DNA from 2 places in the Chromobacterium sp. CV08 genome. Region 2 is predicted to be linked to the other one. Evidence: riboswitches for the same ligand, from Rfam matches in the RefSeq annotation. Region 2 holds a riboswitch; the other holds the start of a gene.
The links. Region 2 has a riboswitch for glycine ahead of WNM05_RS13420 (trimeric intracellular cation channel family protein). Riboswitches for the same ligand answer to the same signal wherever they lie in the genome.
Positions count from the first base shown of each region.

Region 1 (14,808 bases), 1.4 Mb from region 2:
GGGGATGTTGCTCATCTCGGTTTCTCCTTGATAACGGTGTTCGGGTAAAGGCGGCTCGTCTCGCCGTCCGGTTTATTCGAATACTTTCTTGCCGTTGCGGACGAAGGGCAGCTTGACCACGCGGACATCGGTCAGCGTGCCGCGCAGGTCCACCCGGGCGGAGGCGCCGGTGGCGGCCGGCACGCGGGCGATTGCGATGGAATGCTTCAGCGTCGGCGAGAAGGTGCCGCTGGTGATCACGCCCTCGCCGACGCCGTCCACCACCACCTTCAGGCCTTCGCGCAGCACGCCGCGGCCTTCCAGCACCAGGCCGACCTGCTTCATCTTCACGCCGGCGGCCTTCTGCGCTTCCAGCGCCTCGCGGCCGTTGAACTTGCGCTCGGCCGGCTCCCAGGCGATGGTCCAGCCCATGCCGGCCTCCAGCGGCGACACGGTCTCGTCCATGTCGTGTCCGTACAGATTCATGCCGGCTTCCAGACGCAGCGTGTCGCGCGCGCCCAGGCCTATCGGCGCGACGCCGGCGGCTTGCAATTGATTGAAGAAGGCAATCGCCTGGTCGGCCGGAACCATGATCTCCAGGCCGTCCTCGCCGGTATAGCCGGTGCGGGCATAGAACCATTCGTCCTGCGGCAGACCCTGGAACACTTTCAGCGCGCGGATGGCGTCGGCCAGCTCCGGCTTGACGGCGCAGACCTTGTCTATGGCTTGCGGGCCTTGCACCGCCAGCATCGCCAGGTCGCGGCGCACCTTCAGCGCCACGTCGAAACCGGCCTTCTGGGTTTCCATCCAGGCCAGGTCTTTTTCGGTGGTGCCGGCGTTGACCACCATGCGGTAGCCGTAGGAAGTGAGATAGACGATGAGGTCGTCGACGACGGTGCCCTCGGCGGTGAGCATGCCGGAATACAGCGCCTTGCCCTCGAAGCCGAGCTTGGCCACGTCGTTGGCGATCAGTTTTTGCAGCCAGGATTTGGCGTCGGAACCGGTGATGTCTATCACCGTCATGTGCGAGACGTCGAACATGCCGGCGTCGCTGCGGACGATTTCGTGTTCCTTCAGCTGGGAACCGTAGTGGATGGGCATTTCCCAACCGGCGAAATCGACCATCTTGGCGCCGGCGGCGAGGTGGGCTTCAAACAGCGGAGTACGTTTCGGAGCCGTCATGGCGCGCGTCCTTCGAGAAAAGTGTGGATAGCCTCACAACCACACCCCTCTGTCCCTGCACCTGAGATTTTCCGGCCGCTCAAGCCGTTAGCCCCTTCGGTGGGCGCCGCGCGGGCACCGCTCTCCAGATTGCGCGAACCGGCTGCCGCCGGCCCGATGATACAGTCCTTTTGCCTGAGCGATTGCGGGTGCGCTTGCGCCTTCGGCGGCGGCCAGAAAGCCGCTCTCTCCTGTATGACCCGGCGATTATGGTGGCAGTGGCGCGAGCTTGGCAAGCCCTTATTATTTCTACTTAAAACGACCCGAATAAATGTTTTTCATGGAAAAAATACGCGCAAGATTTTCATTCGAAAGCATTCGAAAACGAAAAAGCGCGGCCTGAGCCGCGCTTCCCGTTTCCATGCCCGCGCGCCTATTCCGCCGCGTGCCTTTCCTTCAGCTGCCAGACATAGATGGGCAGGCCCAACAGCAAGAGCAGCATGCCCCACATCACGATGTCGGCGCCGGAGCCGTACAACGCCCACAGCGAGTAGACGAAGCCGATGCCGGCGAAGAAACCGGGCGCGACATAGTCCTTGGGCGCAAACGCCTTGCCGCGCATCAGCATGATGGCGATCAGCGCCATCGAGCAGAAAGCGTACGGCAGCAAGGTGGTGGCGGTGGCCAGCAGGATGATGAATTCGAAGATCTTGACGCCGCTGTCGCCGCCGGCGTACTTCATCGCCATCAGCACGGTGACCAGGCCGCTGGACAGCAGCAGGCCGAAGATGGGCACGCCGGCCGCGTTGCGCTGGCCGAAGCGGCGTGGGAACAGGCCGTCCTTGGCCGCCGCAGCCGGCACATGCGCCTGCATCAGGCTCCAGCCGTTCAGCGCGCCGAAGCAGGACACCACCGCGCCGAAACCGACCGCCCAATAGCCCCAGTCCCCCCACATCAGCCGCGCAGCGTCGGCGAACGGCGCCTGCGAGGCGGCCAGCACGTCGGCCGGCATCAGTCCCATCAGCGACACCGTGGACAGGATGTAGAGCACGGTGGCCAGCAGCGTGCCGATCACGGTGGCGCGCGGGATGGTCTTCTCCGGCTCCACCACGTCGCCGGCCGGCACCGAGGCCGACTCCAGCCCCAGGAAGGCCCACAGCGTCAGCGCCATCGTCGCCGACAACGAGGACAGCAGCGGCTTGTTGTGCGGGTTGAACGCCAGGTTTTCCGGCTGGAAATGGAAGAAGCCGATGAAGGTGACCGCCGCCAGCGGCAGCAGCTTCAGCAGCGTGGTCACCACCGCCACCACGCCGGAGCTGCGCGCGCCGCGGCTGTTGATCCAGGTGACGATCCAGATCAGGCCAATGGCGACGGCGCCGGCAAGCGGCTCGTTATGACCCAGCACCGGGAAAAACACCTGCATATAGCTGGTGGCCGCCACCGCCAGCGCGGCGTTGCCTGCCCACAGCGCGATCCAGTAGCCCCAGGCGATCCAGAAACCGGCGAAATCGCCGAAGCCGGCGTGGATATAGGCGTAAGGGCCGCCTTCGCGCGGCAGTATCGCCGACAGACGGGCGAACACCAGCGCCAGACAGATCGCGCCGCCGGACGTCAGCAGCCAGCCCAGCATGGACACGCCGCCGAACGGCGCCAGCGATGCCGGCAGCAGGAAGACGCCGGAACCTATCATATTGCCCACTACCAGGGCGGTGCACATCCAGACTCCGAGCGAGCCTTTATTGTGGGTGGAACGGTTTTCGCTCAAACCTGATTCTCCGTCTCGAACCAAAGCATCGCGCGCCCGGCGGCCAAGGGCCGGGCGCGGGGGAAATGGCAAGGAAATGCGTTCAGTCGACTCGCGCCGCTGGCTTCACGATAGGCGAAACCGGCCTGGCCGGCTCGGCCCGGAACATGCCGACGGCGCGCGGCGCCTGCGCCGCACGAAAAAAAGGGCGCATTAAAACACAGTTTTGACGTAAAAACATGTCGCATCGACGATTTTTTTTAAAGAAAATCGTTCGGCGCCAGCCACTTATGACATTAATGTTGCAAATGGAATCAATCGAGTTCCGCCAGCAGCGGGCCGCGCGGCACCCGGGACAGCGACCAGTTGGCGATGGCCCAGCGCCACAGCTCGGCCAGATCGCCGCACTCGGCCGGCGGCGCATGTCCCAGCCGGGCCAGCGCGCCGCGCAGGCGCCGCGCGGCGTCGTCGACGCCTATCGCCGGCGCCAGCGTCTGCTTGGACAGTTTTTCGCCGGCGGCATTGGTCAATACCGGCAGATGGCAATAGCCTGGCGCCTCCCGGCCCAGCGCGCCGTAGACGGCGAGCTGGCGCGGCGTCGACACCAGGAGGTCGGCGCCGCGGACGATGTCGGTGACGCCCTGCTCGGCGTCGTCGACCACCACCGCCAGCTGATAGGCCCAGAAGCCGTCGGCGCGCAGCAACACGAAATCGCCGATGTCGCGCGCGAGGTTCTGGCCGTACTCGCCCTGCAACCGGTCGCGCAGCACGCTCTCCCCCTCGTCGACCCGCAGGCGCCAGGCCCGGCCTTCGCGACCGTCCGGACAGCCGTCGCGACAGGTTCCCGGATAGACGTAGCCGTCCGGTCCGCGCCGCGCCAGCGCGGCGATCTCCTTGCGGGTGCAGCAGCAGGCATAGGCGCGGCCGGAGGCGATCAACTGCTCCAGCGCGGCGCGGTACAGATGATGGCGCCGGCTCTGGTAGACCACTTCGCCGTCCCATTCGAAACCGAAAGCCTCCAGCGTGCGCAGGATGTCGGCAGCGGCGCCGGGCACTTCGCGCGGCGGATCCAGGTCCTCCATCCTCAGCAGCCACTGGCCGCCGCGGCCGCGCGCCTCCAGATAGCTGCCGACGGCGGTGCTGAGCGAGCCTGCGTGCAGCAGGCCGGTGGGACTGGGCGCGAAACGGCCCCGGTACGAGGGATCTGACATCGGGTTCAAGGCTGCCGAATCCGACGGGATCGGCGAATTGCCGCTAAAATGACGGTAATCCCGAACCACGATTCAGCTTTAGAAGGGTAGACGAATGACGTACGTTGTAACCGATGCCTGTATCAAATGCAAATACACCGACTGCGTGGAAGTCTGTCCGGTCGACTGCTTCCGCGAGGGGCCTAATTTCCTGGTGATAGACCCGGACGAATGCATAGACTGCTCGCTGTGCGTGCCGGAATGCCCGATAGGCGCAATCTACTCCGAAGACGACGTGCCCAAGGGACAGGAAGGCTTCCTCGAGCTTAACGCCGAACTGGCGAAGGCCTGGCCCAGCATCGTCGAGCGCGTCGATCCGTTGCCGGACCACGCCGACTGGGCCGAGGTCAAGGACAAGCTGAAGTATCTGGAGCGCTGAGGGCCGCTCGCCGGACCGCCGCGCTCATTCGCAACGGAAAACCGCCCGGCTGCGTTCGGCGTCCCCCTTTTCCACCCGCAGCAAGACGGCATGCCCGCCGAGCGCGCCGCACTGAGCAGCGGCGCGCCTGCCCGCCTCGGACAGCTCCCCGTCGTAGACGTGGGCATATTCGTACACCAGCCGCGACGCCGAAACCTCAAGCGGCCGCACCGTCTCGCCAGGCGTGACGAAGGCGACGCCGTGCACGGCGCAGCCGCCCAGGCTGCCCGCCGCCAGCGCCGCCAGCACGCGGCGGCGCCACGCGAAGAATTCCGCCACCCCCTTCTCCCGGCGCCAGCGCGCCTTGCTAAATGAATAGATCGATATCACCGGTCTTGGCGCCCTCGTTCCGCTCCAGGATGCGGCCGCGATAAGGCATTTCCTCCTTGATCGCGCTGCTGCTGCGCTTGAGCTTCTTGATCAGCACCTTGCCGGTGTTGGTGAAAAAATAGACTTTGCGCGCGCAATCGCCCAGCAGGTCTTCCGCCAGGACCGGAATCTGCTCATTGGCCAGATAGCCGCGGATGAAGTTGGTGTTGCGCTCGCCGACATTGACCACCGTCATGCCGTCCAGCACATTGCCGGCGCCGAAGATCTTGGCCTCCAGCCTGTGCCGCATCGCGCCGAGCTTTTGCATGTCGGTGATCAGCAGCTCCATCGCGTTGACGCCGAAACGGGCCGCCGAGGTGCCGGCCCCGAGATCCAGCGAGCCTTCCGGCAGCAGGAAGTGGTTCATGCCGGCCACGCCCGATATCCGGTCGCTCAGGCAGACCGCGACGCAGGAGCCCAGCAGCGTCACCAGCATCCGAGGCTGATCGGTCGCGTGGAACTCGCCGGGGAACACCTTGACCGCCGTCATCTGGAAGTGCTTGTCGAAATACTGATGGCTGTTCGGCGCGTCCTGATGGCTCATGGCCCCACTCTTTCCGCCTGGCCCTGCAGGCATTCGACTACCTTGGACGCCAATCTGCCCAGCGGATGGACATGCATCACCGCCCCCACGCGGAACGCTTCGCGAGGCATGCCGTATACCACGCAGCTGGCCTCGTCCTGCCCGAACGTGATCGCCCCGGCGTCGCGCATCCTCAGCATGCCCTCGGCGCCGTCCCGCCCCATGCCGGTCAGAATCACGCCGATGGCGTTCTTGCCCAGATGCTGGGCGGCGGAGTCGAACAAGGGGTCCACCGCCGGGCGATGGCGGTTGACCGGCTCGCCGCGGTCCAGCGCGATCAGATAGCCGCCGGCGCCGCCCGGCCTGACCCGCATATGCGAATGCCCGGGCGCGATATAGGCGGTTCCGGACTGGACCGGTTCGCCGTTCTCCGCCTCCTTCACCCGCATCGGACACAGCTTGTCCAGCCGCGCGGCGAACGTGAAGGTGAAATGCTCCGGCATGTGCTGGACGATCAGTATCGGCGGCCCGTCGGCCGGCATGCCGGACAGGAAATCCTTGATCGCCTCGGTGCCGCCGGTCGAGGCGCCGACGAAGACCATCGCATTGCGCCGCCAAGCCGCGCCGATGACGGCGTTCCCGGCCGGCGGCGGCTGGCGGAAGCGCTGCGGCTGGCGCAGGCGGGCCGCCGCCGCCATCCTCAGCTTGTCGCGTATCTCGTCGGCGTACTCCTGCATGCGCCGCGAAACGTCCTCGCTGGGCTTGTGCACGAAATCGACCGCGCCTATCTCCAACGCCGCCAGCGCGGTTTCGGAGCCGGCTTCGGTCAGCGACGAGATCATCAGTACCGGCGTCGGCTTCAAGCGCATCAGCCGGCGCAGGAACTCCAGGCCGTCCATCCTCGGCATCTCCACGTCCAGCGTCACCACATCCGGACTGGTCTCGCGTATGCGCTCGCGGGCGATCAGCGGATCGGAGGCGGTCGCCACCACCTCCATGTCCGGCGCCTCGTTGACGATGCTGGTCAGCAGATTGCGGATCAGCGCCGAATCGTCGACCACCACCACCCGGATCTTCCTCTGATCCGCCATAGCCGCTACTCCCCGCCGCCGTGGCAAGCCAGGCGATAGGCCGTCCGGCCGCAAGCGGCGAAGGCATCGCTCAAATGCATGATGTTCTCCGAATGCCCGAGCAGCAGCATGCCGTCGGGCTTCAGGCATGTTTCCATCTTGGCCAGTATTTCCGCCTGGGTGGCGCGGTCGAAATAGATCAGCACATTGCGGCAGAAGATCATGTCGAATACGCCGATATCGGGCCAGACCGGCGCCACCAGATTGAACTGGAAGAACGACGGGACGTTGCGCACCCTGGTCTTCAGCCTGACCTTGCCCTCATTGCTGCCGGTCCCGCGGTCGAAATAGCGCCGCAGCAGCGGCAGCGGCACTTTTTCGACCCGCTCCAGCCCGTAGACGCCGCGCGCCGCGTGCTGCAGCACATTGGTGTCGATATCGGACGCCAGCAGCTCGAAATCGCCGCCGCCGGGTTCGCTCCAGACCTCCAGCAGCGTGATCGCGATCGAGTACGGCTCCTCGCCGGTCGACGAGGCGGAACTCCATACCCGGAACGTTTCGCCGGAGCGGCGATGCCGGCCGGCATGGTCGCGCAGCATGTCGAAATGGTGCGACTCGCGGAAGAAGGAGGTCAGATTGGTGGTCAGCGCATTGATGAAGTTCTGCCACTCCTCGACCTCGCCTCCATGCTGCAGCAGATCCAGATAATCGGAGAAACTGCGTAAGCCGCGCGAACGCACCCGCTTGGCCAGCCTGGCGTAAGCCATGTGGGTCTTGGAATCGTTCAGCGATATGCCCACCCGCTGGTACAGCATGTCCCTGACGCGCTTGAAATCGCTCTTGGTGAAGCTGAGCCCCGCCTCGTCCTCCATATCCGACTCCCGCCGCCCCTTCTCCGTCAGAACTCCTCCCATGCCCCGTCGCCGGAATCGCCCTGCGGACGGATGGGCTCTATCGCCTTCTGCCGGATCTGGTAGCTGCCGGCATGGTCGCCGCTGCGGGACGCCGCCGCCATCACGGCAGCGGCGCCGTGGCCGGCCGGGGCGTGGGCCGTCGGCGTCGCCCGCGATGTCGGCGGCTTGCCGTGCAGCAGCTTCTCGTCCAACTTGAACACCGCCACCGCGTCGGACAGATAACGGGCCTGTTCCTCCAGGGACTCGGCCGCCGCCGCCGCCTCCTCGACCAGCGCCGCGTTCTTCTGCGTGCCCTCGTCCATCTGGGTCACCGCCAGGTTCACCTGTTCGATGCCCGAGCTCTGCTCGGCCGAGGCGGCCGAGATATCGCTCATGATGTCGGCGACGCGGCGTATCGACACCACGATCTCGTTCATCGTCCGGCCGGCCTCGTCGACCAGCCGGCTGCCCGACTCCACCTTGTCCACCGAATTGCCGATCAGCGACTTGATCTCCTTGGCCGCCGCCGCCGAACGCTGAGCCAGATTGCGCACCTCGCTGGCCACGACCGCGAAGCCGCGGCCCTGCTCGCCGGCGCGGGCCGCCTCCACCGCGGCGTTCAGCGCCAGGATATTGGTCTGGAAGGCGATGCCGTCGATGACGCTGATGATGTCGACGATCTTCTTGGCGCTCTCGTTGATCTCGTTCATCGTCGACACCACGTCGCCGACCACCTTGCCGCCGCGGGCGGCGATGTCGGACGCGCCGGTGGCCAGAGAATTGGCCTTCTTGGCGTTCTCGGCGTTCTGCTTCACCGTGCTGGTGATCTCTTCCATGCTGGACGCCGTCTCCTCCAGGCTGGCCGCCTGCTGCTCGGTGCGACCGGACAGATTGGAGTTGCCGGCGGCGATCTCCTTCGCCGCGGTATTGATCGCGTCCGTGGAGTCCTTGATGTTGGCGACGATCTCCTTCAGCCGCTCCACCGTGGCGTTGCTGTCGGTCTTCAACTGGCCGAACAGGCCGTCGTAGTCGGCGCTGATGGTCTTGGTCAGATCGCCCTTGGCCAGCGCGCCGAGCACGCCGGCGATATCGCCCAGCCCCCTGCTGGTGACGCCCAAGAGCTGGTTGATGCCGTCGCCGAGCAGCTTGAAGAAGCCCTGCTTGCCGTCCACGTCGATGCGCTTGCCGAATTCGCCGGCGGACGCGGCGCGGACGATCTCGGCCACTTCGTGCTCGATCTGCACCTCGGCGGTCCGGTCCTTCCATTCGACCACCGAGCCCAGCCGGCCGCCGTCGGAATCGAAGACCGGATTGGCGACCAGCGCGAAGATGCGTCCGCCGACCGAGATCTCGGTGCGGTAGGTGGAACGCAGATTCGCCAGCAGGTCGCGCTGATGCGCCGGGTTCTTGTGGAAATCGTCTATGCTGGCGCCTATCAACCGGCGCACGTCGAAATTGGGCAGTTCCTTGCGCAGGTCCATCTCGACGCCGCGCAGCATGTCGGTGACGCTGTGGTTCATATAGATGATGGTGCGCTCGTTGTCGGCGATCATCACATTGGTGGTGCAATTGTCCAGCGCGCTGCGTATCCGCGCGTTCTCGCCGGCGATGCGGCGCTCCTCGGCGGCTCGCGCCTCGTTCTCGCTCTGCAGCCGCAGGGCCTCGGTATTGTCCTGCCACTCGACCACCGCTCCCAGCCGCTCGCCCTGGGCATTGATGATGGGCGACAGGATCAGGCCGAAAGTGCGCCCGCCGACGCTGATCGTCGAACGGTGGGTTTCCCTGACCTGCTGCAGCACGCCGTGCTGGTACGACGGATTGCGGTGGAAGTCGTCTATCTTGCTGCCCAGCAGGCTGGACGAGGAAAAGCGCGGGATGTCGCGGCGGATGTCGGCCTCGGCCAGCTGGAACATCCTCAGCACGGACTGGTTGGCGTAGATGATGTGGTGGCTCTCGTCGGCGATCATCACATTGGTCGTGCACACGTCCAGCGCGCTGCGTATCCGCGCGTTCTCCGCCGCCAGCCGGCGTTCCTGCTCGGCGCGCTGTTCCGCCTCGCCCTGCAGCCGCAGCATCTCGGTATTGTCCTGCCATTCGACCACGTCGCCGAGCCGCTCGCCCTTCCCGCCCAGTATCGGCGTCAGGATCAGGCCGAAAGTGCGGCCCCCGACATTGATGGACGAACGGTGCGTGCCTCGCACCTGCCGCAAGAGGCCGTGCTGGTAGGACGGATTGCGGTGGAAGTCGTCTATGCTGGCGCCCAGCAGGCCGCCGACGGAAAAGCGCGGGATGTCGCGGCGGATGTCGGCCTCGGCCTGGCGGAACATCTCCAGCACCGCCTGGTTGGTGTAGATGATGCGGTGATCCTCGTCGGCGATCATCACATTGGTCGTGCACACGTCCAGCGCGCTGCGTATCCGAGCGTTCTCCGCCGCCGCGCGCCTGTCCTCGGCCAGCCTCGCCTCCTCGACCGCCTTCTGCTCCAGCTCGCGGGTGGCGTCCACCCACTCGACCACCGCGCCCAGCGAACGGTTCTGCCGGTCCACGATGGGCGTCAGCACCAGGCTGAACGTGCGGCCGCCGACCTGGATGGAACTGCGGTGCGTGCTGCGCACCTGTTGCAGCACCCCGCGCTGATAGGCGGGATTGCGGTGGAAATCGTCTATGCTGCTGCCCAGGATCGTCCTGGCGGAGAACTGCGGCAGATCGCGGCGGATGTCGGCCTCGGCCTGCTGGAACATGTCCAGCACCGCGCGGTTGGCGTACACGACCTTGTGCTCGGCGTCGGCGATCATCACATTGGTGGTGCACACGTCCAGCGCGCTGCGTACCCGCAGGTTTTCCCGCATACGCTCGACCACGTCGCGCAATAGCGCGAACGGACTGCCGCGGTCGCCTTCGCGGACGCGGAACTCGGTGCGCACCTCGCCGTCGGCCAGCTCGCGCAACACCGCCGCCAGCACCTGCGGGTCGCCGCCGAACTGCCGCTCGGACGCTCGCGCCAACAGCCACAGCAGGGCCAGGGCCAGCGCCAGCAGCACGCCGCCGGCCGTCCACAGCTCGCCGCCGGCCGAAGCGGCGGCGCCGCCGAATCCGGTCTGCGTCAGCTTCAATGCCTGCTCGCCTTCGAAGCGGGCATACTGGTTGACGGCATCCTGGTATTTGAACGCCGCCGGCAACAGCGTGGCGGCGAGGAAACCGTGCACCTCGTCGACGCGGCCGCCGGCCAGCAACTGGCGATAGCCGGCCAGTTGATTGCGCAGCGCGGCGTCGTGATTGCGCGCGGCGTCCAGCAGCGGCTTGCCGTCGCTGGACACATGGGCCGACAGGCCGTTCAGCCTGCCGGTCACGGCGTCCAGCGCGTTCTCCAGCTGAGTCTGCCTCGCCCGCTGCTGCGCCAGGTCATTGCCGCCCTGCAGCGCGGCCAGCAGTCCCAGCAACTGGCCGGTGGCCTGCTGGGCGCGGCTGGCCTGAGCCAGCTGGCCGACCTGCACCGTCTGTCCGGCGACAAAATCGTCGGCGGCGCCCTGCATCCGGCGCTGCTGCGACTGCGCGAGGAACAGGACCGCCGCCATCGCCGCCACCAACAGCCCGAACCCCAGGGCCAGCTGATGCCTGAACTTCATCTCGCTCATCTTGCGTCTCCCCATTCCGGTCCGGTTCTCAAACCCGGGCGGCCACATCGGTCAAAGCCATCTCGTCGCTGCTCATCAACCGCTCGATATCGACGACGATGATCATCTGCTCCTCCACCGTACCCAACCCCTCGATGTAAGCGGTATCGACGCTGGCGCCGAACTCCGGCGGCGCCCGCATCGAATCCTTGTCCAGCTGGATCACGTCGGACACCCCGTCCACGACGATGCCGACCGTCCGCTGGTTGACGTTGAGGATGATCACAACGGTGAACTCGTTGTACTGCGGCTCGCCCAGCCCGAACTTCAGCCGCAGATCGACAATCGGCACGATGCTGCCGCGCAGATTGATCACCCCCTTGATGAACTCCGGCGCGTTGGCGATGCGGGTCACCGTGTCGTAGCCTCGGATTTCCTGCACCTTCAGGATGTCGATGCCGTACTCCTCGCTGCCCAGCGTGAACACCAAGAGTTCGCGCGCCGCCGCGCCCCTCGCCTGCACGTCGTTCAGATTGTCGCCTCGCATGCCTCGCCCTCCGGGGCGGCTCACTCGACCACGCCGGCCGCCTGCTGGGCGGCCTGCGGCGCGGCCCGTTGGCCGCCGCTGGCGCGGGCGATGGTTGATATGTCCAGGATCAGCGCCACCTGGCCGTCTCCCAGTATCGTGGCGCCGGACAGGCCGTCCACCTTGCGGTAATTGGTTTCCAGATTCTTGACGACGAACTGCTGCTGGCCGATCAGGTCGTCGACCAGCAAGGCCACGCGGGCGTCGGACGCCTCGACGATGACCAGGATGCCCTCGTCGACCGCAGACTTGGCTCCCGCCACGCCGAAATAGCGTCCCAGCATGACGATGGGCAGGTATTCGCCGCGTATGTGCACCACCTCGCCGCGGCCGGCCACCGTCTTGATCTCGCGCCGGGCCGGCTGCAACGACTCCAGGATGAAGCCCAGCGGCAGCACGTAGATCTCGCCGCCCACCCGCACCGACATGCCGTCCATGATGGCCAGCGTCAGCGGCAGGCGTATGCTCATCGTGGTGCCGACGTCCGGCATCGAATCGATCTCGATTCGGCCGCCCATGTTCTGGATGTTGCGCTTGACCACGTCCATGCCGACGCCGCGGCCTGACACGTCGGTGACCTCGGCCGCGGTGGAGAAGCCGGCTTCGAAGATCAGCCCCCACACCTCCGGGTCGGAAATGCCGTCCGGCACCGCCATGCCGCGCTCGCGCGCCTTGGCCAGGATACGCTCGCGATTCAGGCCGGCGCCGTCGTCGCTGACCTCGATGACGATGCTGCCCCCCTGGTGGAAGGCCCGCAGCGTCAGCCTCCCCGTCGGCGACTTGCCCTTGCCCTGCCGCTCCTCCGGCGATTCGATGCCGTGGTCCAGGCTGTTGCGCACCAGGTGGGTCAGCGGATCGGACAGCTTCTCGATGAAGCCCTTGTCCAGCTCGGTGTTCTCGCCGACCATCTTCAGCTCCACCTTCTTGCCGAGCCGGCTGGCCAGATCGCGCACCACGCGCGGGAAACGGTTGAACACGAAGGCGATCGGCGTCATCCGTATCGACATCACCGCCTCCTGCAATTCGCGCGAATTGCGCTGCAGCGCGCTGATGCCGTTCAACAGGCGCTCGTGCTCGACAGGGTCGAGCTGGCTGCCCGACTGCATCAGCATCGACTGGGTGATCACCAGCTCGCCGACCAGATTCAGCAACAGATCGACTTTCTCGATATTGACGCGGATGGAGTTCTCGGCCCCGGCGGCCGCCTTGTCGGGCTGGCGCGCCGCGGCGGGCGGGGGCGCGGCCGCCGGCTTGGCCGCTTCCTCGGCGGATTTGACGAGGCCGGGCGCCTGGGCAAACAGGCCGAAACCGTCCCCTTCCATATCCCGATCGGACTCGCCCGTCGACGCGGCGGCCGGCCGTTCGAACAGGCCGAAACTGCCGTCCCGTTCCATCGCCGCCAGCGGATCGCCCGCCGTCGGCAGCGGCTCGAACAGGCCGAAGCCTCCATCGGCGTCCTCTTCCCCAAGCGGTGCCGGACGACCGGCCTCGACGCTGTCGCCGGCTTGGAAAAAGCCGAAGGCGCCGCTGTCCTCTACCCCCTGGTCCACGCTGATGCGGTACTGCCCCGGCGCCAGCATGAAGGCCAGCGACTCGGCCACTTCGGACGCTTCCAGCGCCGAAGTGAACACCGCCACCCACGGCAACTCCTCGACGGCGTCGCCGTCCTGCACCACGGTCAGGTCGCCGTGTACCGCCAGCGCGTCGAACACCTTGCGCGCATCGACGCCGTCCACCGGCATCAACTCGACGAACAGCGTCCACAGCCGGCCGTCGTCGCCGGGCTCGCCGTCCGCCACCGCGGCGGGAGCATCCCCGCCGTCGTCCTCGGCCGAAACCGCGCCGCTCTCGATCTCGGTCAGCTGGCGCTTCACCTCCTCGGCTTCGGCTGGATCGGCCTCCCCGCCGCCCTTGTGGGCCGACAGCATGTCCAGCAGCACATCCTTGGCCCGCAGGAACACGTCCACCATCGGCGCGGTCAGCGCCATGCTGCCCTTGCGCACCCTGTCGAGCAGGTTCTCCAGCACATGGGTCATATCGGCCATGTCGGAGAAGCCGAACGTGGCGGCGCCGCCCTTGATCGAGTGGGCGGCGCGGAAAATCGCGTGCAGGTCTTCGGATTCCGGACAAGACACGTCCATCGCCAGCAACAGCGACTCCATGCTTGCCAGATGCTCGTCGGCCTCGTCGAAGAACACCTGGTGGAACTGCGACATATCGATTGCCACAATCGTCCCCCGGTAGCGGTGCAGGCGCTCAGCCGACCAGTCGCTTCACGACATCGAGCAGCTTCTGGGGATCGAATGGCTTGACCAGCCAGCCGGTGGCGCCGGCGGCGCGGCCCAGCGCCTTCATCTGGTCGCTGGACTCGGTGGTCAACATCAGGATGGGAGTGGCGTTGTAGGACGGCTGCTTGCGCAGCGAACGGATCAGCGTCAGACCGTCCATGCCCGGCATGTTCTGGTCGGTCAGCACCAGATCGAACTGCATCCCCTGCGCCTTGCTCAGGCCGGCATTGCCGTCCACCGCCTCCGCCACCTCGTAGCCGGCGCTCTTCAAGGTAAAACTGACCATCTGACGAATCGACGCCGAATCGTCCACCGTGAGGATTTTTTTCGCCATGGCATTCCCGCTATCGAGTGATTCCCGTTGTCACGACCACTGCCACTGCACGCCCCGCCCGTCCCCTGCTTTTTTTACATGCCGGTCCGCCGGCAATAATATCGGCATAGCACATCCCGGCATCCGCTCCTCTTAACGCGCCGCATCAAAGCGGTTCCGGGGCGCTCGAAACAGCCCGCCCCTCAGATCGGCAGGAAATTGAACTCCCGGAACAAGCCGACGGCCTCGAAAGCCCGTTTCACCTCCGGCTTGCAATGGATCAGCGTCAGCGAGGCCTTCTTCGCGACCATCAGCCGCTCCCGGAACAGCAACAGCATGCCCAGCGCCGAGCTGTCCAGCGAAGGCACTTGCTCGAAATCGATGCGGATGTCCTTCGCCACGTCGTTTTCCAGCAAGGCCTGGCTGGCCTGGCGAAACTCGCGGTGCAGATTGAAATCGAACGGGCCGATCAGCATCATGATCCCAATATCGCCGTCGAACTGGACAATCGGTTTCATAGCGTACCCTCAAGGCTTCCCCGAACCGTCCGCCACGGTCGGTCCGCGACGGGAAACGGGCGCACGCCCGGACCGCCGCGAC
Region 1 is NZ_CP150453.1:1,498,866-1,513,673, reverse strand. Features, by position in the region: gene gcvH (glycine cleavage system protein GcvH) at 1-15, opposite strand, end outside; gene gcvT (glycine cleavage system aminomethyltransferase GcvT) at 73-1,161, opposite strand; glycine riboswitch at 1,201-1,299, opposite strand; glycine riboswitch at 1,314-1,404, opposite strand; gene WNM05_RS07235 (amino acid permease) at 1,574-2,857, opposite strand; gene gluQRS (tRNA glutamyl-Q(34) synthetase GluQRS) at 3,199-4,095, opposite strand; gene fdxA (ferredoxin FdxA) at 4,190-4,513, shown strand; gene WNM05_RS07220 (hypothetical protein) at 4,538-4,831, opposite strand; gene cheD (chemoreceptor glutamine deamidase CheD) at 4,860-5,465, opposite strand; gene WNM05_RS07210 (protein-glutamate methylesterase/protein-glutamine glutaminase) at 5,462-6,535, opposite strand; gene WNM05_RS07205 (CheR family methyltransferase) at 6,541-7,428, opposite strand; gene WNM05_RS07200 (methyl-accepting chemotaxis protein) at 7,413-11,042, opposite strand; gene WNM05_RS07195 (chemotaxis protein CheW) at 11,071-11,568, opposite strand; gene WNM05_RS07190 (chemotaxis protein CheW) at 11,589-13,823, opposite strand; gene WNM05_RS07185 (response regulator) at 13,864-14,229, opposite strand; gene WNM05_RS07180 (STAS domain-containing protein) at 14,412-14,726, opposite strand.
Region 1: linked by a shared signal. The riboswitch ahead of gcvT (glycine cleavage system aminomethyltransferase GcvT) and the one ahead of WNM05_RS13420 (trimeric intracellular cation channel family protein) in region 2 are both predicted to bind glycine.

Region 2 (14,808 bases):
GTCCATCTGGCGGCGCGCCGCCTCGGCGAAGTCCTTGCGGCCGTAGCCGACATTGACACACCACAGGCCGGCCATGCCGTCTATGATCTTGTTCCCCTCTGAATCCCACAGATAGACGCCGTCTCCGTGCGTCATCACTCGGGCGCCCTGCTGGTTCAGCGATGCGGTATCGGTGAACGGATGCAGGTGGTGGGCGGCGTCCAGTTCGCGCCATTGGCTGGTGGTACGTTGCTTCTGCATAACAATCCTTCCAGTTTTCTCCGACGGGGCGGACAGATGTCCGCCCCTGCTGCGCCTGCGGCGTCGTTCTATTTCGTTGTCCTGTCTGTTCGGTGATTCTAACCGCGAGACTATGATGCGCGCATCAAACGTGCAGCAGCAGGAACTTGCGCTCCCACGGGCTGATCACGCGGAAATACTCGGCGAACTCCTTTTCCTTCATCGCCACATACATGCTGACGAAGCGCGGCCCCAGCACCTCGGCGATCTCGTGGCAGCCGGCCAGCCGCTGCAACGACTCCTCCGAGCTGTTCGGAAACTGGTAGGGCAGCTCGTAGGCGTCGGTCTGCCTGGGCTCGGACGGCTGCAGCTTGTTCACCATGCCCAGGTAGCCGCAGGCCAGCGTGGCGGCGATCGCGATATAGGGATTGACGTCGACGCCGGGCACCCGGTTCTCGATCCGGCGCGCCGCCGGCGAAGAATGCGGCACGCGCAGGCCGACGGTACGGTTGTCGTAACCCCATTCGACATTGGTCGGCGCCGCGGTGTAGCGAGACAAACGACGGAATGAGTTCACGTAGGGGGCGAACAGCGGCATGGTCTGCGGAATGTACTTCTGCAGACCGGCGATGAAGTGGAAGAAGATGTCGGACGGACTGCCGTCCTCGTTGGTGAACACGTTGCGGCCGGTGTTCTTGTCGACCAGGCTCTGATGGATGTGCATCGCGCTGCCCGGCTCGTTCTCCATCGGCTTGGCCATGAAGGTGGCGTACATATTGTGGCGGAACGCGGCCTCGCGCACGGTGCGCTTGAACAGGAAGACCTGGTCGGCCAGCTCCAGCGGATTGCCGTGCAGGAAATTGATCTCCATCTGCGCGGTGCCGATCTCGTGGATCAGCGTGTCCACCTCCAGGTTCTGCGCGTGGCAATAGTCGTAGATGTCCTCGAACAGCGGGTCGAACTCGTTGACCGCGTCTATCGAGTACGAGCGGCGGCCGAACTCCGCCCTGCCGGTGCGCCCTATCGGCGCCGCCAGCGGGATGTCCGGATCCGGATTCGGCGACAGCAGGTAGAACTCCATCTCCGGCGCCAGCACCGGCTCCAGCCCCATCTCGTCGAACAGGCCCAGCACCCGCTTCAACACATTGCGCGGCGCCACGTCCACCGGGCTGCCGTCGGCTCGGCAGCAGTCGTAGATCAGCTGCGCCGTCGGATCGACCGCCCACGGCACATAGCGCAGCGTGTTCGGATCGGGCTCCAGCACCATGTCCGGATCGGTCAGGTCGAGCAGGCTGTCGTCCGGATAGTCGCCGGTGACCGTCTGGATCAGCACCGCCTCCGGCAGGCGCATTTCCGGGTCGGACACGAACTTGTCCTTCGGCACGATCTTCCCGCGCGCCACGCCGGTCATGTCCGGCACGATGCATTCGACCTCGGTGATTCGGTGCTCTCGCAGCCATTCGTTGATCTGGTGATTCATAACGCTTCCTCTGTTGACTCCCCGGCCGCTGGCTGCGGCTCTGGATCGGGAGGTGTGTAGAGCCTGTCCGCGACGTCCCTGACTGCGCCGCCGAGACGACCGCGGCAAGAAAATCGCGGACGGGCTCTCTATTGAGTCATCGCAATGCGCGCCGGGTTCACCGGCCGGCGCGCAGACACCGATCTAGCCGACCCGCTCCGCGTGGCGGGCGCGGCAGGCGTCGCCGAAAGCCTGGAAGATCGCCTGCGACACCGGATTGTCCCAATAGCACCATTCCGGATGCCACTGCACGGCGAAGCCGAAGCGCTTGGCGTCGCGGACGCGATAGGCCTCGATCAGGCCGTCCTCGGCGTAGGCCTCGGCGTCCAGTCCCGGCGCCAGCCGCTTGATGCCCTGCTGGTGCAGCGAGTTGACCATGTCCTCGCCGCGGCCCGACCATCGCGCCAGCAAGCCGCCGTCGACGAAGCTGACCCGGTGCGCCGGCGCGTACATCGCGCCGATGTCCTCACCCTCGATCTCGCGGTGGTCGCGCAGGCCCGGCTGCTCCTGCACATGCTGATGCAACTCGCCGCCGAGCGCGACATTGATCTCCTGGAAACCCCGGCAGATGCCGAGCAAGGGCACGCCGGCCTCCAGCACCATGCGGATCAGCGGCAGCGTCGTGGCGTCGCGGCGCGGATCGTGCAGCGTGCCCTGGCGGCTGGACACGCCGCCGTAATGGTAGGGCTCGACATTGGACGGCGAACCCGGCAGCAGCAGGCCGTCCAGCGTCGCCAGCGTCGCCCGCAGGATGTCGGTGTCGCCCAGCGCGGGGATCAGCAGCGGCAGGCCGCCGGCGCCGCCTGCCGCCGCCGCGATGTATTTGTCGCCCACCGCGTGGAACGGCAGCAGGCCTATCATTTTCATGTCACACGGAATGCCGATGATTGCTTGCGACATAGAATGCAAAGCTCCTCTTTCAGCTGGCGGCCTTGATGGCCTCGATGGGGTCGACGTAGGGATGGCCCAGATCGTCAGCGACGGCGCGATAGGTGACGCGGCCGCGGCAGATGTTCAGGCCGTTGCGCAGATGGGCGTTGTCCAGCAGCGCCTGGCGCCAGCCCTTGTTGGCCAGCTCCAGCGTATACGGAAGCGTGGCGTTGGTCAGCGCCTGCGTGGACGTGCGCGCGACGCCGCCCGGCATATTGGCCACGCAGTAGTGGACGATGCCGTCGACGGTGTAGATCGGGTCCTGGTGGGTGGTGGCGCGGCTGGTCTCGAAACAGCCGCCCTGGTCTATCGCCACGTCGACCAGCACCGCGCCCGGCTTCATCGTCTTCAACATCGCCCGCGTCACCAGTTTCGGCGCCGCGGCGCCGGGGATCAGCACCGCGCCTATCACCAGGTCGGCGTCGCGGATGCTGTCGTCGATATTGGCGCTGTTCGACATCAGCGTCTTGATGCGGCCGCCGAACACCATGTCGATTTCCTTCAGGCGCGACAGCGACTTGTCCAGTATCGTGACGTCGGCGCCGGCGCCCATCGCCATGCGGGCGGCGTTCAGGCCGACGACGCCGCCGCCGATGACGACGACCCTGGCCGGCGCCACGCCGGGCACGCCGCCCAGCAGCACGCCGCGGCCGCCCTGCGCCTTCTCCAGCGCATGGGCGCCGGCCTGTATCGCCATCCGGCCGGCCACCTCCGACATCGGCGCCAACAGCGGCAGGCCGCCGCGCTCGTCGGTGACGGTTTCGTAGGCGATGGCGATCGCGTCGGATTCGGCCAGCAGCTTCGCCTGCTCCGGATCCGGCGCCAGGTGCAGATAGGTGAACAGCACCTGGCCCGGCCGCAGCAGCCGGCATTCCACCGGCTGCGGCTCCTTGACCTTGACTATCATGTCGGCGCGCTCGAACACCTCCTCGGCATTCGACGCGATGGACGCGCCGGCCTGGATGTACTGCTCGTCGGTAAAACCAATGGCCAGTCCTGCGTGGGTCTGCACCAGCACCTTGTGTCCGTTCGCCACCAGCTCGCGGACGCCGGACGGGGTCAGACCCACCCGGTACTCATGGTTTTTGATTTCCTTCGGAACGCCGATCAGCATAGTCGTCTCCAAACTGGTTCTGTCCATGGGCAGGCAAACAACAGCCGTTTAAGAAAATTCACATTGCGCTTGCCCGTTCAAGCTGATTCTGACTATAAACCCTCATCCATGCAAAGATATTCGTTTTTGCGACGCAGCAAGCACATCGCCGCCGGCACGAGGTACAATACCGCATTTGTCTAAAATTATTAACATATTGATGGAGCAGCAAGAATGGACGTCGGCGCACGGTTGAGAATGGTCAGGACACGCTTCGGCCTGTCGCAGCGGGAGCTCGCCAAACGGGCCGGCGTCACCAACGGCACCATCTCGCTGATCGAGCAGAACCGGGTCAGCCCGTCGGTCAGCTCGCTGAAGAAGGTGCTGGAAGGCCTGCCGATCACGCTGGCGGAGTTCTTCACCTTCGACGCCGCGCCGGAACAGCCGCGCGTGTTCTACCAGGCCGACGAGCTGCCCAATCTCGGCAACGAGGACATCAAGCTGATGCTGGTCGGCACCGCCCACGACAAACGCGACATCGCCATCCTGCGCGAGCACTACCAGCCGGGCGCCGACACCGGGCCCGACATGCTGGTGCACGACGGCCAGGAAGGCGGCGTCATCATACGCGGCAGCATAGAAGTGACGGTGGGCAACGACAGCCGGGTGCTGGGTCCGGGCGATGCCTATTACTTCGACAGCAAGCTGCCTCACCGCTTCCGCAATGTCGGCGACGATATCTGCGAGGTGGTCAGCGCCAGCTCGCCGCCCACTTTCTGACAGGGGGGAAACATCTTGAAGCTGGCCTACACCATTATCTATGTGCCGGACGTCCCGGCTTCGCTGCGCTTCTTCGAGGCCGCCTTCGGCTTCCAGCGGAAATTCCTGCACGAATCCGAAACCTACGGCGAACTGGACACCGGCGAAACCACGCTGTCCTTCGCCCAGCACGAACTGGCCGCCGGCAGCCTGCCCGACGGCCATGTCCGCGCCGACCAGTCCGCCAGGCCGCTGGGCATGGAGATAGGCCTCGTCACCGACGATGTGGAAGCCGCCCACGCGAAGGCGCTGGCGCACGGCGCGGCCGAGCTGTCGGCGCCGAAGCGAAAACCCTGGGGGCAGACCGTGTCCTATGTGCGCGCGCCCGACGGCGCGCTGATCGAACTTTGCAGTCCCATACCCGCTTGAAAGCCTGATTCCGCCAAACAACACCATATGACGAGGAGAGCCGCATGTCCCGCAGTCACGCCGAATGGAAACAATTTGCCGCAGAACTGAAGATTGAAGGCCGCGCCTTCATCGACGGCGCCTACCGCGCCGCCGCCGACGGCCGACGCTTCGATTGCGTCAACCCGGCCGACGGCGCCAAGCTGGCCGACATCGCCCATTGCGGCGAGGCCGAAGTGGAAGCGGCGGTCAAGGCTGCCCGGCGCGCCTTCGACTCCGGCGCCTGGTCCGGCCTGGCGCCGCGCCAGCGCGCCGACATCCTGAAACGCTTCGCCGCGCTGATCCGCGAGCACGGCGACGAACTGGCCTTGCTGGAAACGCTGGACGCCGGCAAGCCCATCGGCGACACCACCTCGGTCGACGTGCCGGCCGCCGCCTATTGCGTGGACTGGTACGCCGAGGCGATAGACAAGGTCGGCGGCGAAGTGGTGCCGGTCGATCCGAAGCTGGTCGGCCTGGTCACGCGCGAGCCGGTCGGCGTCGTCGCGGCCGTGGTGCCGTGGAACTTCCCGATACTGATGGCCAGCTGGAAATTCGGCCCGGCGCTGGCCGCCGGCAACGCCGTCATCGTCAAGCCGTCCGAGAAATCGCCGCTGACCGCCATCCGCGTCGCCGCGCTGGCCAAAGAGGCCGGCATCCCCGACGGCATCTTCCAGGTGCTGCCCGGCGCCGGCGACGTCGGGCGCCTGCTGGCGCTGCACATCGACGTCGACTGCGTCGCCTTCACCGGCTCCACCGCCGTCGGCAAGCTGATCGCCGGCTACGCCGCCCAGTCCAATCTGAAGCGGGCCTGGCTGGAGCTCGGCGGCAAGTCGCCCAACATCATCCTGCCGGACTGCCCGGACCTGGCCCGCGCCGCGCGCGCCGCAGCCAGCGGCATCTTCTACAATATGGGCGAGGTCTGCACCGCCGGTTCCCGCGTGCTGGTGCACAAGGACATCAAGGAGCGCTTCATCGAGGAGTTCAAGAAGGCCGCCTCCGGCTTCTTCCCCGGCGACCCGCTCGATCCGGCCACCGGCATGGGCGCCATCGTCGACGAAATCCAGTACCGCAAGGTGCTGAACTACATCGACAAGGGCCTGAGCGAGGGCGCCACGCTGCTGTTTGGCGGCAAGGCCGCGCATACCGACAAGGGCCTGTTCATCGAGCCGACCGCCTTCGATTGCCCCAGCGACGATCTGACCATCTGCCGCGAGGAGATCTTCGGCCCGGTGCTGTCGGTGATCACCTTCAGCGAGCTGGACGACGCCATCCGCATCGCCAACGACACCGCCTACGGCCTGGCGGCAGCCGTGTGGACCTCCAACGTCAGCACCGCCCACCAGGTATCGCGCCGCCTGCGCGCCGGCACCGTGTGGGTCAACTGCTACGACGAGGGCGGCGACATGAACTTCCCCTTCGGCGGCTACAAGCAGTCAGGCAACGGCCGCGACAAGTCGCTGCACGCGCTGGACAAGTACAGCGAGCTGAAGAGCACGCTGATCAAGCTGTAATCGTCCACGCCGGCCAGGCCCGTCCGGGCCGGCGTCTTCCCGCCTCCCGCTCCCGGCATCCGCCCGCCCCCCCCAAACCCCGCCGTCGCGTCGCTGCCTCCCCCGGGGCGAATGGCTCGTCCACAAGCGGGGTAGCAGCCGCCGACAGCGCAGCTATGATTGAAATCAAAGACTTCCGGGGTGGCGCGCCAGCATGCAGCAAATCTACAGACTCACCGTTGTCGGCTTCTTATGGCCAAGCCCCTTCGTCCACGCAGCAGAAAACCATCGCGCCTGCCCTTACGGACCACTGAAAGTGGGCTTTTACGAATATGGCCTGGCCTATCGAGGGTGACAGACGAAATGCGGCGACACATCCGGCTCTTGCTTGCCCTGCTTCTCTCCTCGGCCTGCCAGGCCGCGCCCGGCCCTGCCTGTCCGCAGGGGGCGCTCAAGATCGGCTTCTACAAGATAGGAGCCGCCTATCGAGACAAGCATGGCTATGACGTGGATCTGGTCCGCGAGCTGGCGCAACGGCTGCGCTGTCCGATCGCCAGCGAAACGGAGCTGCCGCGCCTGCGGACGCTGAAGATGCTGGAAACCGGACAACTGGATATCGGCACCTCCACCATCCCTACGCCCGAGCGGCTGGCCTATGCCTGGATTTATCCCTACAACCACAGCAAGAACATGGTGTTGCTGCATCCGAGCGTCAAGGCCCGCTCGCTGGCGGAACTGCTGCAGGACCCGAAACTGCGCTGGGGCGCCGTCCGCGGCTATCACCATGGACCGGAACAGGACAAGCTGCTGGCCGAGCTCGCCGCGCGGCGCCAATTGCTGATGGCCGAGGACGAGGACGATCTGTACAAGATGCTGGCCAACGGCATCGTCACCGCCGCCTTCGCCCAGCCGTTCAGCTATGGCCGCTGGCTGCGGGACCCGCTGATGGCCCGGCAGGTCGTCATTCTGGATCTGTATCCGCAGACCGACAGGGTCGCCAGCGGCCTGGTGCTGAGCAAGGCGCGCTTCAGCCAGGGCGCGGCCGAGCGCTGGCATCGAGAACTGGTGAAAATGTATAAGGACGGCACCCTATACGACATTCTGCGCCGCCATTTGAACGATGGCGCCGCCAAGCAGATGCTGCAGGTACCGATAGAATGACGCCGGCACAGCCGGTACCGCGGGAGAAAACGATGAGATGGCTGGCAATCTGCGCCTTGCTGTTGTTCCTGCCCCTGGCCCGGGCCGCGCCGAACCCGGCCTGCCCAAACAGTCCGCTGGTGGTCGCCTATTACGACTTCGGCGTCGCCTACCACCAGGGCAAGGGCTATGACCCCGACATCATCCGCGAGCTCGCGCGGCGGCTGGGCTGCCCGATACAAAGCGAGGCCGACTTCCCGAGGCCCCGGGTATTGAAGCTGCTGGAAATCGGCCAGGCAGACATCGGCGCGTCCACCACCATCACGCCGGAGCGCCAGCGCTATCTGTGGCTGCTGCCCTACCACCACAGCAAGAACCTGGTGCTGCTGCACCGCGGCGTGCAGGCGAACACGCTGCAGGACTTGCTGAAGCTGCCGCAGTTGCGCTGGGGCGTGATCCGCGGCTATCGCCACAGTCCGGCCGAGGACAAGCTGCTGGACGAGCTGACCCAGCAGCGGAAGATCGTGGTCGCGTCCAACGAGGACGATCTGTACCACATGGTGTGCACCGGGGTGGTCACGGCGGTATTCGGCCATCCGATCAGCTTCGACCCGTGGCTGCAAAGCCACCAGGCGAGCCAGCAAGTGACGGTGCGGGACTTCTTCCCGGACAGCGAGATCATCGCCGCCGGCATCGCGCTGAGCAAAGCCCGCTTCAGCCAGGAAAGCGCCGCGCTGTGGAACGCCGAGCTGCAGCGGATGTACCGCGACGGCAGCCTGCGCGCGATCATGCGCCGCTACCTTAGCGAGCCCAGCGTCGAACAATCGTTGAAACAGCCGCTGGATTGAACGACAAAGGCCCGGCGATGCCGGGCCTTCTTGCGGATTACAGCGCCAGCTTGGCGATGGCCTCCTTGGCCAGGTGGATGGACGTGGCGCGCTTGTCCGGGCCCATGCCTATGGCCTCGGCGCGGATGATCTCCACATCGGTCACGCCGAGGAAGCCCAGCACCTTGACCAGGAAGTCCTCCTGGAAATCCATCAGGCTGCCCTGCTCGGTGCTGTGCACGCCGCCTCGGCCGGACACCACCACCACCTTCTTGTTCGGCACCAGGCCCACCGGGCCGTTCTCGGTGTACTTGAACGTGCGCCCGGCGGCGGCCACGCGGTCTATCCAGCTCTTCAACTGCGTCGGGATGGAGAAGTTGTACATCGGCGCGCCGATCACCAGCACGTCGGCCGCGAAGAATTCCGCTATCAGCTGGTCGCTCAGCGCCGCCTCGCTGCGCTGCGTCGGGGTCCAGTCGGACTCCGGCGAGAAACGGGCGCCGACGATCTCGCCGGACAGGTGGGCGATCGGGTTGGCGGCCAGATCGCGGTAAACGGTTTCCACATTGGCGTGGCGCTGGCGCAGCGTATCGGCGACGACGGCGGACAGTTCGCGGGTGACGGAGTTGTCGGCCAGGATGCTGGAGTCCAGATGCAGCAGTTTCATATCAGTTCCTTCCATTGTTCGGCTGTGATGGAGCAATGATAGGCATGCGCGACAATCCGGACTAGACTGCTAAAATTGGAAACATTGTTCCATCAGCGAGACAATCATGCAGGACCTGAACGATCTGTTGTACTTCGCCAAGGTCGTCGAACACGGCGGCTTCATGGCCGCCGGCCGGGTGCTCGGCATCCCGAAGTCGCGGCTGTCCCGGCGCGTGGCCGAACTGGAGGCCCGCCTGGGGGTGCGCCTGCTGCAACGGACCACGCGCCGGCTGGCGCTGACCGAGATCGGCGGCCAGTACTACCGGCACTGCCAGGCGATGCTGGCCGAAGCCGACGCCGCCGACGAGGCCATTCTGCAAAGTAGCGCAGAACCGCGCGGACTGATACGGGTCAGCTGCCCGGAACTGTTGTCCAAGACCATGCTCAGCGCGCTGCTGCCGCGCTTCCTGGCCCGGCACCCCCAGGTGCGCGTCGCGCTGGACTCCACCAACCGCCGGGTGGACCTGATAGAGGAAGGCGTCGACGTCGCGCTCAGGGTCCGCAACGTGATAGAGGACAGCGCCAGCCTGGTGGTGCGCCGGCTCGGCAAAAGCCGGGTGATCCTGGTGGCCAGCCCGGCCTTTCTGGACAGCCGCGGCGAGCCGCAGACCCCGGAGAGGCTGGCGGCGCTGCCTGCGCTGACGATGAGTCGGCCCGACGGCCGCGGCCAGTGGCTGCTGCTGGACAACGTCGGCCAGAGCTACACCATCCACCTGGACGCCCCGCGCCTGATGACCGACGACATGATCGTGCTGCTGGAGGCGGCGATCGCCGGCGTCGGCATCGCCGCGCTGCCCGCCAACGTCTGCCACCAGGCCCTGGCCGACGGCCGCCTGCGCCGCATCCTGCCCGAGTACGACTTCCCCTGGGGCATACTGCACGCCGCCTTTCCGACCCGGCGCGGCCTGTCTCCGGCGGTGCGCGCCTTCCTGGACTTCGTCGCCGAGGAGTTGATCAGCGAGGAAATGGCCGGCGACTGGCAGCGCGCCGACATCCGCCCGGCATGACATCGGCCTTCCCCCGCCGACAGGCCTGAGCCGGCGTGGAGATGGTCAAGGAACTGCAAACGGCCGCCGCGACTCGAAGCCCGGCAGGCGCCGGGACCGGTTGATGGCTTCGCGCCACACATCGTCGCCGGACCGTCGGCATTTATTGCGTTGCAGCAAATAACGAGTACAGTGACGGCCATGGCCTGTCGTCGGCCGCGGCCCGTTCACGGTCCCTTTTCGGCGGCGTTCGTTTTCCGAGGGTCGTCAACAGGCTGCACGCGTCTTTTCCTACCGTTCAAGAACAAGGGGTTGCAATGTGGTCGACTGCTGCGGTTCAAGGCGGGAAGTTCCCGTTCCCTCAAGCGCTGTTTGATTACTGGCTGGACGCCTGCCAGCGCGGCATCCTGTACTGGGACACGCAGTACCGTCGCGGCGCCACCTATCTGGAGCACTGCGAAAGCGGCAAGCCGCCGGTGCTGGTCTTCGAGTACCGGATCATCGTCGACGGCCGCGAGCTGCCGGATCCGGCCAACTACGCGCTGGCCGCGATCAAGCCTCCCGCCGGCTGCCCGGCCACCGATCCGGCCAAACGCCCCTTCGTCGTCATCGATCCGCGCGCCGGCCACGGCCCCGGCATCGGCGGCTTCAAGATGGACAGCGAGATCGGCGTCGCGCTGCAGCAGGGCCATCCCTGCTATTTCGTGATGTTCTTCCCGCAACCGGTCGACGGCCAGACCATAGAAAGCGTGACCAAGGCCGAAGGGCACTTCCTCGCGCGCGTCAACGAGCTGCATCCGGACAGCGACGGCAAGCCCTTCGTGATCGGCAACTGCCAGGGCGGCTGGGCGCTGGCGATGCTGGCGGCGGTGGCGCCGGATCTGGTCGGCCCGATACTGCTGGCCGGATCGCCGCTGTCGTACTGGGCCGGCGTGCGCGGCAAGAATCCGATGCGCTACGCCGGCGGCCTCGCCGGCGGCACCTGGACCGCCTCGCTGGCCGGCGACCTGGGCAACGGCCATTTCGACGGCGCCCATCTGGTCGAGAATTTCGAGAAGCTGGACCCGGCGAACACGCTGTGGAAGAAGTCCTACAATCTGTACGCCAAGATCGACACCGAGCCGCAGCGCTACCTGGATTTCGAGCGCTGGTGGGGCGGCCACTACCTGCTGAACAAGGTGGAAATGGAGTGGATCACCCAGAAGCTGTTCGTCGGCAACGAGCTGGTGCACGGCAGGATAGCCAGCCACGACGGCAAGGTCCGGGTGGACATGCGCAACATCCGCTCCCCCATCATCGTGTTCGCCTCCTGGGGCGACAACATCACGCCGCCGCAGCAGGCGCTTAACTGGATCGCCGATCTGTACGACAGCGTCGACGACATCCGCGACAACGAGCAGACCATCGTCTACTGTCTGCACAACAAGGTCGGCCACCTCGGCATCTTCGTATCTGCCGGCGTCGCCAACAAGGAACACAGCGAATTCGCCAGCGCGCTGGACCTGATAGACGTGCTGGCGCCGGGCCTGTACGAGGCCGTCATCGACGACATCGCCCCGGACGCGCCGGGCCTGGAATACATCGAGGGGCGCTACATCATCCGTTTCGAGGCGCGCGACGTGCAGGACATCCTGGCGCTGGACGACGGCCGCGACGACGAACGCGCCTTCGAAGTCGTCAAGCGGGTGTCCGAGATCAACCAGGGCGTGTACGACCGTTACCTGTCTCCGGCGGTGCGCGCGCTCAGCAACGAGACCAGCGCCCGCCTGCTGCGCGAGCTGCATCCGGCCCGGCTGGAGCGGACGCTGATCTCGCCGAAGAACCCGTGGCTGTGGTGGCTGCCGGACCTGGCCGCCAAGGTGCGCGAACAACGCCGGCCGGTGGCAGAAGACAATCCGCTGTGGCGCTGGCAGCAGCAGCTGTCCGACTTCGTCGTCCGATCGCTGGACCACTACCGCGATCTGCGCGACGCCGCCCAGGAGCAACTGTTCCGCGCCGTCTACGAATCGCCGCAGCTGGCGACCCTGGTCGGCGTCACGCCCGCCAGCGAGCCGCGCAGCCGGGCGCTGGCCTGGGAAAGCCGCGAGCTGGCCCGGCTGAAGCGCGAGGCCCTGGACCCGGGTTTCGAGCAGGGCACGCTGGCCGACGGTTTCGTGCGGCTGCTGCTCTATGTCAGCAACGGCAGCGGCGTCGTCGACGAACGGCCGTTCAACGCGATCCGCCGCGTGATGCGCGACGTCCGCCACGAGTATCCGCTGACGCTGATGCAATTGAAGGACATCGTGCGGCGCCAGGTGGCGCTGGTGCGGCTGGACGCGCCGCGCGCGCTGCGCGGCCTCGCCCTGCTGCTGCCCGACGCACACCGCCGCCATCAGGCCTGGCTGCTGGCCCGCGACCTGCTGGCGCTGCGCGGCGCCATCGAGCCCGTCCATCAGGCGCGACTGGACGAAGTCGCCGCGGCGCTGGCGTTGCAGGTCCCCCCGCAGACGGCCGCCGCCGAAGCGACGCCGGCCGCCTCGGGCAAGCCGCCGGCCAGGGCCGCCAAGCCGGCCGCCGCCGCAGCCAAACCTGCGGGCGGGCGCAAGACCGCGCCCAAGACGGGCGCGGCCAAGACGACCACAGCCAAGACCGCCGCATCCGGCAAGGCGCCGACGGCAACCGTCGGACCCGCGGCCAAGGCCGTCAAGCCGGCAATCGGGCGCAAGGAGGCGGGGAAGACTGCCGGCGGCGCCGAGCCGAAAACGGCGGCGCCCCGGAAGGGGCCGGCCAAGGCCAATGGCCGCACGCCCGGCGGCGCGGCCCAGCCCGTCTCCGGCGAGCCCGACAAGCACTGAGAGCCTGTTTACGATCTTTTGCGGCATCGGCCATCTCTGTCGGGGCAGAAACGGCCCCGAAGGGCCGCCGGGCCGGGGCGCATCGTCGCGCCGGCCCGGCATTGACGACTTCAATAGCGAAAGCTAATATAGCCGGCTAACTGCGGGAGAGAGGGGCATGGCCCCCGCCGAAGACGCAAGCTCCCATAATCGCTCAGGCAAGCCGTACCGCAGTGTTTCATTGAATCAAGCCGATTGGAGAGAGGCTGCCCCGAGCAGCCCACCGAAGGGGCAAGTGGCCGCCGGCCATGCAACTCTCAGGTAAAAGGACAAGGGGAGAGGCTGTTCCGTAGCCCGGAATCCACCCAGGAGTCTGCCTTGTCCCGCGCACCCGCCCCGCGGCGCGCCCGGCTTTTGCCCGCGCCCTGCCCTCACCCGATGTCCCGCTCCGCCAAGCCGGCGGCGCCGGCAACCGCCATCCGCAAGGACGCCACGCCATGCTGACCCTGATCTATCTGATCGCCATCACCGCCGAAGCGATGACCGGCGCGCTGGCGGCCGGCCGCCGCCACATGGACATCTTCGGCGTCACCGTCATCGCCTTCCTGACCGCGCTGGGCGGCGGCACCGTGCGCGACATCGTGCTGGGCCGCTACCCGATAGGCTGGACCCAGCACCCGGAATATGTGCTGCTGGTGGTGGCCGGCGGCATCGCCGCCGTGCTGATCTCGCGCTATATGCGCCATCTGAACCGGCTGTTCCTGATCCTGGACGCGCTCGGCCTGGTCGCGTTCACCATCATAGGCTGCGATGTCGCGCTCGGCATGCACTACCACCCGGTCATCGTCGTGATGGCCGGCATGATCACCGGCATCGCCGGCGGCATCCTGCGCGACGTGCTGTGCAACCGCGTGCCCATCGTGTTCCGGCGCGAACTGTACGCCAGCGTGTCCTTGCTGGTGGCCGGGCTGTATCTGGGCCTGAACTGGCTGGGCGCCCAGCACGAATGGAACGTCGTCGCCAGCTTCGCCTTCGGCCTGGCCTTGCGGATGACCGCGCTGTGGCGCGAATGGCGGCTGCCGGTGTTCGCCTACCGCCACGACAGCCACTGAGCCCGTCTTGCCGACGCGCGCACGGCGCTGCGGGCGCCGTTCGGCCAGCCGCTGTTCCGGCATCTCGGCCGCTGACTCCCACCGTCCCGTGACACCCCACCGACACAAATAATGCTAATATCATACAAAAGAAAGCGATAACAATCCGCCCGCATGGCGGCCCATCCCAAAACAGGAGTCGCCATGAACAAGCCGCTGGTCGCCCCCGTCCCCTCGTCCGCCGCCCGCCCGGCCTCGCCGCGCCGCACCCTGATCGCCATCGCGCTGGGCAACTGGCTGGAATTGTACGACTTCACCGTGTTCAGCTTCTTCGCCGTATTGATAGGCAAGCTGTACTTTCCGTCCGACAGCGAATACGGCTCGCTGCTGATGGCGCTGGCCACTTTCGGCATCGGTTTCGTGATGCGCCCGCTGGGCGGCCTGGCGATAGGCCGCATCGCCGATCGCTCTGGACGCAAGCCGGCGCTGACGCTGACCATCTGGCTGATGGCCGCCGGCACCGCCTTGATCGGCTTGGCCCCCACCCATGCCGACATCGGCACGGCGGCGCCGCTGCTGATCGTCGCAGGGCGCCTGCTGCAGGGCTTCGCCGCCGGCGGCGAAATCGGCGCGTCGACCAGCTATCTGATGGAGTTCGGTCCGGCCAAGCGCCGCGGCTTCATGGTCAGCTGGCAGACCGCCACCCAAGGCGCCGCGGTGCTGGTCGGCGCCGCCAGCGGCGCCTTGCTGACCGCGCTGCTGCCCGTCGACGCGCTGGAAAGC
Region 2 is NZ_CP150453.1:2,851,807-2,866,614, forward strand. Features, by position in the region: gene WNM05_RS13360 (aspartate aminotransferase family protein) at 1-240, opposite strand, end outside; gene WNM05_RS13365 (glutamine synthetase family protein) at 365-1,699, opposite strand; gene WNM05_RS13370 (gamma-glutamyl-gamma-aminobutyrate hydrolase family protein) at 1,883-2,638, opposite strand; gene ald (alanine dehydrogenase) at 2,658-3,782, opposite strand; gene WNM05_RS13380 (cupin domain-containing protein) at 3,996-4,541, shown strand; gene WNM05_RS13385 (VOC family protein) at 4,557-4,949, shown strand; gene WNM05_RS13390 (aldehyde dehydrogenase) at 4,994-6,481, shown strand; gene WNM05_RS13395 (substrate-binding periplasmic protein) at 6,824-7,621, shown strand; gene WNM05_RS13400 (substrate-binding periplasmic protein) at 7,654-8,448, shown strand; gene WNM05_RS13405 (FMN-dependent NADH-azoreductase) at 8,486-9,094, opposite strand; gene WNM05_RS13410 (LysR substrate-binding domain-containing protein) at 9,201-10,142, shown strand; gene WNM05_RS13415 (DUF3141 domain-containing protein) at 10,439-12,955, shown strand; glycine riboswitch at 13,089-13,175, shown strand; glycine riboswitch at 13,180-13,277, shown strand; gene WNM05_RS13420 (trimeric intracellular cation channel family protein) at 13,432-14,046, shown strand; gene WNM05_RS13425 (MFS transporter) at 14,230-14,808, shown strand, end outside.